One region of the Pseudomonas sp. JV414 genome, then DNA from elsewhere that is predicted to be linked to it. Evidence: predicted binding sites of a transcription regulator. Region 1 holds the regulator's gene; the other holds the start of a gene.

The links. Region 1 encodes sigma-54, which starts transcription at its own class of promoters, with help from an activator protein. Its sites were predicted from a motif close to ANTGGCATNNANNTTGCTNT; they were not measured.
Region 2: the regulator sigma-54 is predicted to act here: its motif matches at 3,368-3,387, upstream of F6R97_RS19080 (pilin).

What each region holds. Positions count from the first base shown of each region.
Region 1 covers NZ_VYKC01000007.1:115,879-121,394, forward strand. Annotated here, with positions in the region: gene lptA (lipopolysaccharide transport periplasmic protein LptA) at 1-190, shown strand, start outside; gene lptB (LPS export ABC transporter ATP-binding protein) at 190-915, shown strand; gene F6R97_RS10240 (RNA polymerase factor sigma-54) at 1,101-2,594, shown strand; gene hpf (ribosome hibernation-promoting factor, HPF/YfiA family) at 2,674-2,982, shown strand; gene ptsN (PTS IIA-like nitrogen regulatory protein PtsN) at 2,995-3,459, shown strand; gene rapZ (RNase adapter RapZ) at 3,462-4,319, shown strand; gene F6R97_RS10260 (HPr family phosphocarrier protein) at 4,335-4,610, shown strand; gene F6R97_RS10265 (ZIP family metal transporter) at 4,710-5,516, opposite strand, start outside.
Region 2 covers NZ_VYKC01000017.1:269,786-275,301, reverse strand. Annotated here, with positions in the region: gene F6R97_RS19095 (DUF748 domain-containing protein) at 1-1,692, shown strand, start outside; gene F6R97_RS19090 (DUF2845 domain-containing protein) at 1,692-1,988, shown strand; gene F6R97_RS19085 (BON domain-containing protein) at 2,241-2,597, opposite strand; gene F6R97_RS19080 (pilin) at 2,911-3,321, opposite strand; gene pilB (type IV-A pilus assembly ATPase PilB) at 3,548-5,248, shown strand; gene F6R97_RS19070 (type II secretion system F family protein) at 5,251-5,516, shown strand, end outside.

The DNA.
Region 1 (5,516 bases):
GCTGATCGATCGCGCCAAAGTCATCGATAAAGACAACAACGTCACCCAAGGCGAGAAAATCGTCTACGACACCGTCAAAAAGCTTGCGAGCGCCGGTCGTGCCACGGGCAACAAGGTCACCGAGTCGCGCCCTCGCATCGACATGGTGATCCAGCCGAAGAAGAAAACCGACGAGCAAAAGGCCCAGTAATGGCAACTCTGAAAGCTCAGCATCTGGCCAAGAGCTACAAGAGCCGTCAGGTCGTGCGCGACGTCAGCCTGTCCATCGACAGCGGTCAGATCGTCGGCCTGCTTGGCCCTAACGGTGCCGGTAAAACCACCTGCTTCTACATGATTGTCGGCCTGGTACAGGCCGATCAGGGCCGCGTACTGATCGATGACCTGGACGTCAGCCACCAGCCGATGCACGGTCGTGCGAAGGCGGGTATCGGTTATCTTCCGCAAGAAGCGTCGATCTTCCGCAAACTGTCGGTGGCCGACAACATCATGGCCATCCTCGAGACTCGCAAGGAACTCGACAAGGCCGGTCGTCGCAAAGAGCTGGAAAGCCTGCTGCAGGAATTTCACATCCACCACATCCGCGACAACCTTGGCATGAGCCTGTCCGGTGGTGAACGCCGCCGCGTGGAAATCGCCCGGGCACTGGCCACCAATCCGAAATTCATCCTCCTCGACGAACCCTTCGCCGGCGTAGACCCGATTTCGGTGGGCGACATCAAGCAGATCATTCATCATCTCAAGGCCAAAGGCATTGGTGTGCTGATCACGGACCACAACGTCCGCGAAACCCTGGATATCTGCGAAACCGCCTACATCGTCAACGATGGCCAACTGATCGCTGAAGGTGACTCCGCCACCATCCTGGCCAATGAACTGGTCAAGGAAGTGTATCTGGGTCATGAGTTCCGCCTGTAAGCACTGAGGTGCCCGGGTCGCCGAGAGAGCGCTCGCTTCAATAAAAAAATCAATAAGTTTTTATTGTTACAGCGCTCTAGGCAAACACTCCAGTTTCAGGCATATAATTTGCTTATGTTTGGCGCTTCGGCGCCCTGTAGTGGATGGCGCATGTGCGCCGGCGAATAAGGTGTTAAGCCCCTGCCATGAAACCATCGCTAGTCTTGAGAATGGGCCAGCAGCTGACGATGACACCGCAGCTGCAACAGGCCATCCGCCTGCTCCAATTGTCGACCCTGGACCTGCAACAGGAAATCCAGGAGGCCCTGGAGTCCAATCCGATGCTCGAACGCCAGGAAGAAGGCGACGACTTCGATAACGCCGACCCCTTGGCCGATAGCGCCGAACAGAAACCCAACGCCGACATTCAGGAACCCTCCTACCAGGAAACCGCCCCAACGGTGGATAACCTCGAGGAAGGCGACTGGAACGAGCGTATTCCCAACGAATTGCCCGTCGACACTGCCTGGGAGGACGTCTACCAGACCAGCGCCAGCAGCCTGCCGAGCAACGATGACGACGAGTGGGATTTCACCACCCGCACATCGGTCGGTGAAAGCCTGCAAAGCCATTTGCTCTGGCAACTGAACCTGGCACCGATGTCCGACACCGATCGCCTGATCGCCGTGACCCTGATCGACTGCATCAACAATCAGGGCTACCTGGACGAAACCCTCGAGGAAATCCTCGAAGCCTTCGACCCGGAACTGGACATCGAACTGGACGAAATCGAAGCCGTCCTGCACCGCATCCAGCAATTCGAACCCGCTGGCATCGGCGCCCGCAACCTCGGCGAATGCCTGCTGCTGCAACTGCGCCAGCTGCCCGCCAAGACCCCTTGGCTGGCCGAGGCCAAGCGCCTGGTCACCGATTACATCGACCTGCTCGGCAGCCGCGACTACAGCCAGCTGATGCGCCGCATGAAGCTCAAGGAAGATGAACTGCGTCAGGTCATCGAATTGGTCCAGAGCCTCAACCCGCGCCCGGGTTCACAAATCGAGTCCGCCGAAGCCGAATACGTCGTTCCCGACGTGATCGTGCGCAAGGACAACGAGCGCTGGCTGGTGGAGCTGAATCAGGAATCGGTGCCACGCCTGCGGGTCAACGCCCAGTACGCCGGTTTCGTGCGTCGCGCCGATACCAGCGCTGATAACACGTTCATGCGTAATCAGTTGCAGGAAGCTCGCTGGTTCATCAAGAGCCTGCAAAGCCGCAATGAAACCCTGATGAAAGTCGCCACCCAGATCGTCGAGCATCAGCGCGGCTTTCTTGAATACGGTGACGAAGCCATGAAACCGTTGGTGCTGCATGACATCGCCGAAGCGGTGGGCATGCACGAATCGACGATTTCACGGGTGACCACGCAAAAATTCATGCATACCCCACGGGGCATCTATGAACTGAAATACTTTTTTTCCAGCCACGTCAGTACCTCCGAAGGCGGTGAATGCTCGTCCACGGCGATCCGCGCGATCATCAAAAAACTGGTTGCCGCGGAAAATCAGAAAAAGCCGTTGAGTGACAGCAAGATCGCTGGTTTACTGGAGGCACAAGGCATTCAGGTAGCCCGTCGCACCGTCGCCAAGTACCGCGAATCCCTGGGGATCGCGCCTTCCAGCGAACGGAAGCGGTTGATGTAGCCGCCGGGCTCGCCACAGCGTTCCAGTGGCAGGCATTTCTGCCTGCCGCTTTATGCACTGGCAACGAAGGAGAAGCTGTATGCAAGTCAACATCAGTGGACACCAACTGGAAGTGACCGAACCCCTGCGCACCTATATCGGCGAAAAACTCGACCGATTAGAGAGGCATTTCGACAAGATCACCAATGTACAAGTCACGATGAACGTCGAAAAACTGCTGCAGAAGATCGAAGCCACGCTGCATATTCCCGGCGGAGAAGTGGTCGCCAATGCCGAGCATACGGACATGTATGCCGCCATCGACCTGCTGACCGACAAGCTGGATCGCCAACTCAAAAAGCATAAGGAAAAGACCCAGAGCCTCCTCCAGGGCGCAACCGGTCGTTAACCCCCCCAATCCATGATCCGACTAGAAACCATCCTGACCCCCGGCCGTTCTCAAGTGAACGCGCCGGGTGGCAGTAAAAAGAAAGCCCTCGAGCAAATTGCCAACCTTATCCACCGCGAAGTACCGGATCTGGAAATGCAGGACGTCTTCGAGGCCCTGATTGCCCGTGAGAAACTCGGTTCTACCGGTTTCGGCAACGGCATCGCCATCCCCCACTGCCGGCTCAAAGGCTGCACCTCGCCAATCAGTGCGCTGCTGCACCTGGAAGCCCCTATCGATTTCGACGCCATTGATGGCGCACCGGTTGACCTGCTGTTTGTGCTGCTGGTCCCGGAAGCCGCCACCGATGCACATCTGGAATTGCTCCGCCAGATCGCCAGCATGCTTGATCGCAAGGAGGTGCGTGAAAAACTGCGCAGCGCCCCGAGCAATGAAGCGTTGTATCAGGTTGTCCTGGACGAGCAGAACGGTCACTAATCATGCGCCTGATCATCGTCAGCGGCCGCTCCGGCTCAGGTAAAAGCACCGCCCTCGATGTTCTCGAGGACAACGGCTACTACTGCATCGACAACCTGCCTGCCGGCTTGCTGCCGGAACTGGCCGAACGCGCGCTGATTCACACCGAGTTGGCACAACCGTTGGTGGCCGTGTCCATCGATGCGCGTAACTTGCCAAGCCACCTGTCACGGTTCCCCGAATTGCTGGAAGAGGTCCGCAGCCGGCATATCCAGTGCGATGTGCTGTACCTGGACGCCGACGAAGAAACCTTGCTCAAACGCTTTTCGGAAACCCGCCGTCGTCACCCGCTGAGCAGCGCCAATCGCTCGCTGGCGGAAGCGATAGAGGACGAAACCAATCTGCTGGGGCCTATCGCCGATCTGGCCGACCTCAAGGTCAATACCACCAATCTGAACCTGTATCAGCTACGCGATACCATCAAGCTGCGCCTGCTGAATCAGCCGGAGCCCGGTACTGCGTTCCTGGTGGAATCTTTCGGGTTCAAGCGTGGCATGCCGGTGGACGCCGATCTGGTGTTCGACGTGCGCTGCCTGCCCAACCCTTATTGGAAGCCGGAGCTACGGGCACAGTCCGGGCTCGATCAACCGGTGGCCGAATACCTGGCGGCACAGCCTGACGTCGAAGAGATGTTCCAGGACATTTCCTCCTACCTGCTCAAGTGGCTGCCCCGCTTTGCCGCCAGCAACCGCGCCTATGTCACCATTGCCATTGGCTGCACCGGCGGGCATCACCGCTCTGTCTACCTGACCGAACGTCTGGGTCAGGTCCTGCAAAAAACCCTGAAGAACGTCCAGGTCCGCCACCGCGACCTCAGCTAAAGGATTCACATCGCGATGCCTGCTCTGGAAATCGAAATCATCAACAAGCTGGGCCTGCATGCCCGCGCGTCTGCAAAATTCGTTGGGGTCGCCGGTCAGTTCAAGGATTGCACGATCAGGGTAGGACGCACGCCAGAATCCGTGGTAGACGGTAAAAGCATCATGGCGATGATGATGCTGGCCGCTGGCAAGGGCACAAAAATCCACCTGAGTACCGAAGGCGAGCAGGAGCAGGAAGCGCTGGATGCACTGGTGGCGCTGATCAACAACTACTTCGACGAAGGCGAATAAAAGCCAAAAGATCGCAGCCTCGTTCCACTCGACAGCTCCTACAGGATCGGCGTAGGAGCTGTCGAGTGAAACGAGGCTGCGATCTTTTGATCTTGTTTTTCAAGCCAACGCCGTATCCATCACCATCATCAGACAAAACCCGATCAGCAGCCCTAGACTGGCCAGTTTATCGTGACCATGGCGACGCGATTCAGGGATGACTTCGTGAGTCACCACCAGCAGCATCGCACCGGCTGCCAGTGCCAGCCCCAAAGGCAACAGTAGTTCGGCCAGACTCACCAGCCAGGCGCACAACAGTGCAAAGACCGGCTCGACCAATCCTGACGCAGCACCGATCAGGAACGCCTTGACCCGCGACATCCCTGCTCCGGCCAACACCAACGCAATCACCAGCCCTTCCGGCACATCCTGCAAGGCGATGCCCATGGCCAGGCTGTCGGCGTCAGGCATGCCACCGCCGGCCGAGACGCCGACCGCCATGCCTTCGGGGATGTTGTGGGCGATGATGGCAAACACAAACAACCAGATTCGCGGTGGAATCACTGGTCGCGCCAACGTTCCCACGAGCATTTCAGGCGTAGCGCCGGACACCTTGCGATCCACCAGAAACAACCCGAATGCGCCCAACAGGATACCGAAGCTGATCAGGCCGCTGGCCGCCCAAGGCGTCAGGCCGAGGTTTTCGGCCGCGGCAATGCCCGGCACAATCAGCGAAAACGCCGTCGCCGCGAGCATCACTCCGGCCCCGAAACCGAGCAATATATCGCTGACTATCTGAGGTATCTGCCGAATCACCAGCACCGGCACCGCGCCCAAAGCTGTACCCAAGGCACAAATCGCCCCGCCTTGCAGGGCACGCTGCAGTTTCGGTTCGAGGTCCAGCCAGCTCAGCCCTTGGGCAGCCAA
Region 2 (5,516 bases), on a different contig from region 1:
CTCGACACCGGCGTGGGCAAGCAAGGCAAGATAACAGCAGATGGCGTGGTCAATCTGGCCCCGATCAGCGCCAAACTGAACGTGCAGACCAAGGACATCGATCTGCGCGTCGCCCAGTCCTACATCAACCCGTTCATTCGTCTCGAACTGCGCAGCGGCATGCTGGGCAGTGATCTGGCGGTCGACCTGAAAAGCACCGAACCGTTGGCGTTCAGCGTCACAGGTAAAGCCCAGGTCGATCAACTGCATACCCTCGACACCCTGAAGACCCGCGACTTCCTCAAGTGGCAACAGTTGGTGCTCGAAGGTCTGAACTATCAGCATGGCGACAGCCTGTCGATCGACAAGGTCAACCTGTTCCAGCCCTATGCGCGCTTCATGATCAACGATGATCGCACCACCAACATTGATGACCTGCTGATCCCGCAACCGGCCGATTCCGGCACCACAGCCGCCGCGGCCAAACCGGCAGCCGGAAAAGAAAAACCGCTGGGCATCCACATTGGCGGCATAGCCATCAATGATGGTTCGGCAAACTTCGCCGACTTCAGCCTGACCCCGAACTTCGCCACTGCTGTTCAACAGCTCAACGGGAAGATCGGCACCATCGACAGCCGCCAGGCAAAACCGGCCAGTGTCGACGTCAAAGGCAAGGTCGACCGCTATGCGCCGGTGACCATCAAGGGTTCGGTCAACCCGTTCGACCCGATGGCCAGCCTGGACATCGCCACCAGTTTCAAACGGATGGAACTGACCACCTTGACGCCCTACTCCGGCAAGTTCGCCGGTTACCGTATCCGCAAGGGCCGACTCAATCTCGACCTGCATTACAAGATCACCAACGGTCAGCTCCTGGCCGAAAACAAAGTGGTGGTCGAGCAGTTGCAACTGGGTGAAAAGGTCGACAGCCCGGACGCAGTGAGCCTGCCGCTGAAATTGGCGATTGCCTTGCTCAAGGATGTCGACGGCAAGATTTCCATCGAGCTGCCGGTGAGCGGCGACCTGAACAATCCACAGTTCAGTGTCATGCCTATTATCTGGCAGACCCTGCGCAACCTGATCGTGAAAGCGGCCGCAGCGCCATTCAAAATGATTGGCGGACTGGTCAGCGGTGGTGGTTCGGAAAACTTGGGCACCGTGGCATTCGCACCGGGTTCAAGCGACCTGAGCAAAGACGCTGAAGCGGCGCTGGTCAAACTGTCTCAGGCGCTCAAGGAGCGTCCGGCCCTGCGCCTGGAAATCGAAGGCACCGCCGCCAAGAGCAGCGATGGCCCGCTGATTGCCGAGCAACGTCTGGAGCGGGAATACCAGTACAACTACTACAAAATGCTCCAGCGCCGCGGTGACAAAGTACCGGCCCAGGCCTCGTTGCTGGAAGTGCCGGACAACGAGAAAGGCCCGCTGCTTGAAGGGATCTACCGCACACGCCTCAAGACTCAGCCGCCTGCCGAATGGAAGGACTTGGGCAAGGAAGAGCGCAGTAAAAAAATGCGTGAAGGCGTGATCGCGTTCTGGAGCTCCAGCGAGGTGCTGTTGCGTCAACTCGGGCAAGAACGAGCCAGCAGCATCAAGGATTATCTGGTGGACAAGGGTCAGTTGGCCGATGACCGCGTGTACTTCATCGACGCCAGCCTCGGCGAAGCAGAAAGCGATGGCCGGGTTATCACGCCTTTGCACCTGGATGCCGAGTGATGGGCACTCGCTGGCTTTTGAGCCTGGCTCTGATGCTGATTGCCGGCCAGGCAGCGGCGGCCGACACCTTGCGCTGCGGTAGTCAATTGATCAGCGTCGGGGACAGGGCCGACGAAGTGCTGCAAAAATGCGGAGAGCCTGTTGCCCGCGACGTGTTGGGCTACAAGCGCAGCGCCAATCGGCGGGAAGAGTTTCAGGTCGAGGAATGGACCTACGGGCCCAACAGCGGGATGTACCAGTACCTGCGCTTTGAAGGAAACCGGCTGGTTCGAATCACCAGCAAGCGTGGCAACTGAACAGATCAAAAGATCGCAGCCTTCGGCAGCTCCTACAGGTGTACTCATTCCCATGTAGGAGCTGCCGAAGGCTGCGATCTTTTGATCTTTCTTTTGATCTTTGTTCCCCAAAATAGAACAGGCCCCGACACGGATGCCGGGGCCTGTAATGGCCACGTCCTTGTGGCCTTCGCATGAACTCTCAAGTAGCGGCAGACGTATGACTCGGCCCGTCTACCGCACCTTCTCCCGGTCCAGGCGAGAAGCCTTGTCTTACTCGGATTTCAGGCCGTCAGCGGATACCGCTTTGACACCTTTGATGTTCTTGGCGATAGCCACGGCGGTTGTTTTCTGAGCGTCTGTCAGAACAGTCATGGAAGACAGGGAAACAACGCCTTTGTTGGTTTCGACTTTGATGTCGGTGCCTGGGATGCCTTTTTCGGTTACCAGGTCTGCTTTGACTTTGGTCGTGATCCAGGTATCGGAAACATCCTCTTTCGCTTCAGTAACTTCACCGGCGGCCAGCATCATGGGTGCCTGAGTCGCTTGGGTGGTCTGTGCAAATGCAGCGTTGGCCATGGTCAGGGTCAACGCGGTAGCAGTAGCGGCAGCGATAGCGAACTTCTTCATACGAGTAACTCCTGTATTTCTGGAAAGTCTGCTGCGTGTCTTGTCAGCAGGGTTACAGGAGATAGTGCGAACGCTGTGCCAACGACTCGATAAAAAATAAATACTTGCAAATCAACAGCTTATAAAAATAGGTGACTTTCGAAATCATGCAAATTGCATGACTACGAAATTATCTACATGCAACTTGCGGGTTTTAACGCAGGCCTAAGGCCATGAATTGTCGGGATTTTCTTGATTATCTAAATCGCCCTTAAATGCCGAGCAAAAAAATGCCCCGCGTCGTGGCGCGGGGCCTTTGAAGGATGAAAATGGATCAGGCGCCAGTGCAGCCTTTAGGCGCGTATTCCTGTTCAGCCGTGGTGGCACATGTCCAGCCACCGGTGAGTGTACGTGTAAGCGTAATGGTTTTGCTGAGCACCGGCCCTGGAGCGTTGAGAATCGTGCAGCCAATAGTGCCTGCACCGTCAGCGGCGGTACCCGATGCCGTAATCGTGCAATTACCGGTGGTCACCGTACCGCCGATCAGTGCGAGGGTGGGGTTAGTGCCCTGGTTGATGATGTCTTCGAAAGGCACTTTCAGTGCCGAAATTTCTGCAAGGGCAGCGGTTACTTTCGCCCGCGCCTGGTACTTCGAATACTGCGGCAATGCGAACGTTGCCAGAATCCCGATGATCGCCACCACGATCAGCAGTTCAATCAGGGTAAAACCATTTTGATTTTTCATAGACAGGCTCCATGCATGAGTCGAAATCTCATGATCTGAACAAGGCACAGCACAGGTCATGCCAAGCCGCGCGCGCCCCTGCCTGCGGGGCGCGAGATCACGCTAAAGACCTTTCCTACCCCAAGGATCCGCACTATCTGACACTTTTTGTCACCTCACCCCGGCTGGTTTGGTTCCACTGCTTGACTAGGCTATAAGACATTAACCGCCTGCGTCCGGAATCCCAATGAATGACATCGCCCTTAGCGGTCTGGCCAAGCAATTGGTGCTGGCCGAACTGATCACTGACCAAAGTGCGCAACAGGCGTATCAGCAGGCCCAACGCAATCGAATTTCGCTGGTCAGCTATCTGGTGCAAAACAAGCTGCTGAAAAGCTGGCAGGTCGCCGAGGTGGCCTCGGAACATTTCGGCATGGCCCTGCTGGACCTCAACTGCCTGGACAAGGACACCCAACCCCGAGGGCTGGTCAGCGAGAAGCTGATCCGTCAGCACCACGCCCTGCCCCTCTGGCGGCGTGGTAACAAGCTGTTCGTGGGGATTTCCGACCCGACCAATCATCAAGCCATCAACGACATCCAGTTCAGCACCGGGCTGAGTACCGAAGCCATTCTGGTGGAGGAAGACAAGCTCAGCGACGCCATCGAAAAATTCTTCGACAACCACTCCACTGGCCTGGAAGACATGGCCGATATCGACCTCGACGGGCTGGACATCGAGTCGGTCGATGAGCAGAAACAGGACCCCATTGCAGGGCAAGATACTGATGACGCGCCCGTGGTGCGATTCGTCCACAAGATGCTGCTCGATGCGATCAAGAGCGGCTCTTCCGACCTGCATTTCGAGCCCTATGAAAAAATCTACCGCGTGCGGATGCGCACCGATGGCATGCTGCGGGAGGTCGCCAGGCCGCCGACACAACTGGCCAACCGAATTGCGTCCCGGCTGAAGATCATGGCCAGCCTCGACATCTCCGAGCGACGCAAACCCCAGGACGGGCGAATCAAGATGCACCTGTCCAAAAGCAAGTCCATCGACTTTCGGGTCAACACTCTGCCGACCTTATGGGGCGAGAAAGTGGTGATACGGATCCTCGACCCGTCCAGTGCCCAAATGGGCATCGATGCCCTCGGCTACGAACCCGACCAGAAAGACCTGTACATGGCCGCCCTCAAGCAGCCACAGGGGATGATCCTGGTGACCGGCCCCACCGGCTCGGGCAAGACCGTGTCGCTCTATACCGGGCTGAACATCCTCAACACCGTCGACATCAATATTTCCACCGCCGAAGACCCGGTAGAAATCAACATTGAAGGCATCAACCAGGTCAACGTCAATCCGAGGCAGGGACTGGATTTCGCCCAGGCGTTGCGCTCGTTTCTGCGTCAGGACCCGGATGTGATCATGGTCGGCGAAATCCGCGACCTCGAAACCGCCGAAATCGCCATCAAGGCTGCCCAGACCGGGCACATGGTGCTTTCCACCCTGCACACCAACAGCGCCGCGCAAACCCTGACCCGCCTGCACAACATGGGGATTCAGGGGTTCAACATCGCGACCTCGGTCAGCCTGATCATCGCCCAGCGCCTGGCGCGCAAACTGTGCAGTCATTGCAAAAAGCCCATCGAGATTCCCCGCGAGGCATTGCTCAAAGAAGGCTTTCCCGAGGAACGCATCGGCTCGTTCACGATCTATGAACCGGTCGGTTGCGATCAGTGCAACAACGGTTACAAAGGGCGAGTAGGGATTTATGAAGTGGTAAAGAACACCCCAGACCTGCAGCGGCTGATCATGGCCGAAGGCAATTCACTGGAAATCGACATCCAGATGCGTAAGGACGGCTTCAACGACCTGCGTACTTCGGGCCTGCTCAAGGCCATGCAAGGCATCACCAGCCTTGAAGAAATCAACCGGGTCACGAAGGACTGAACATGGCGGTCAAAGCAGCGAAAATAAGCGTATATGCCTGGGAAGGCACAGACAAAAAAGGCACAAGAATGACCGGCGAATTGACCGGCCAGAATCCCGCGCTGATCAAGGCTCAGTTACGCAAGCAAGGGATCAACCCGGGCAAGGTGCGGAAAAAAACCGCGTCCATTTTCAGTGCCGGCAAACGCATCAAGGCCCTGGACATTGCCCTGTTTACCCGGCAGATGGCGACCATGATGAAAGCCGGCGTACCGCTGCTGCAATCGTT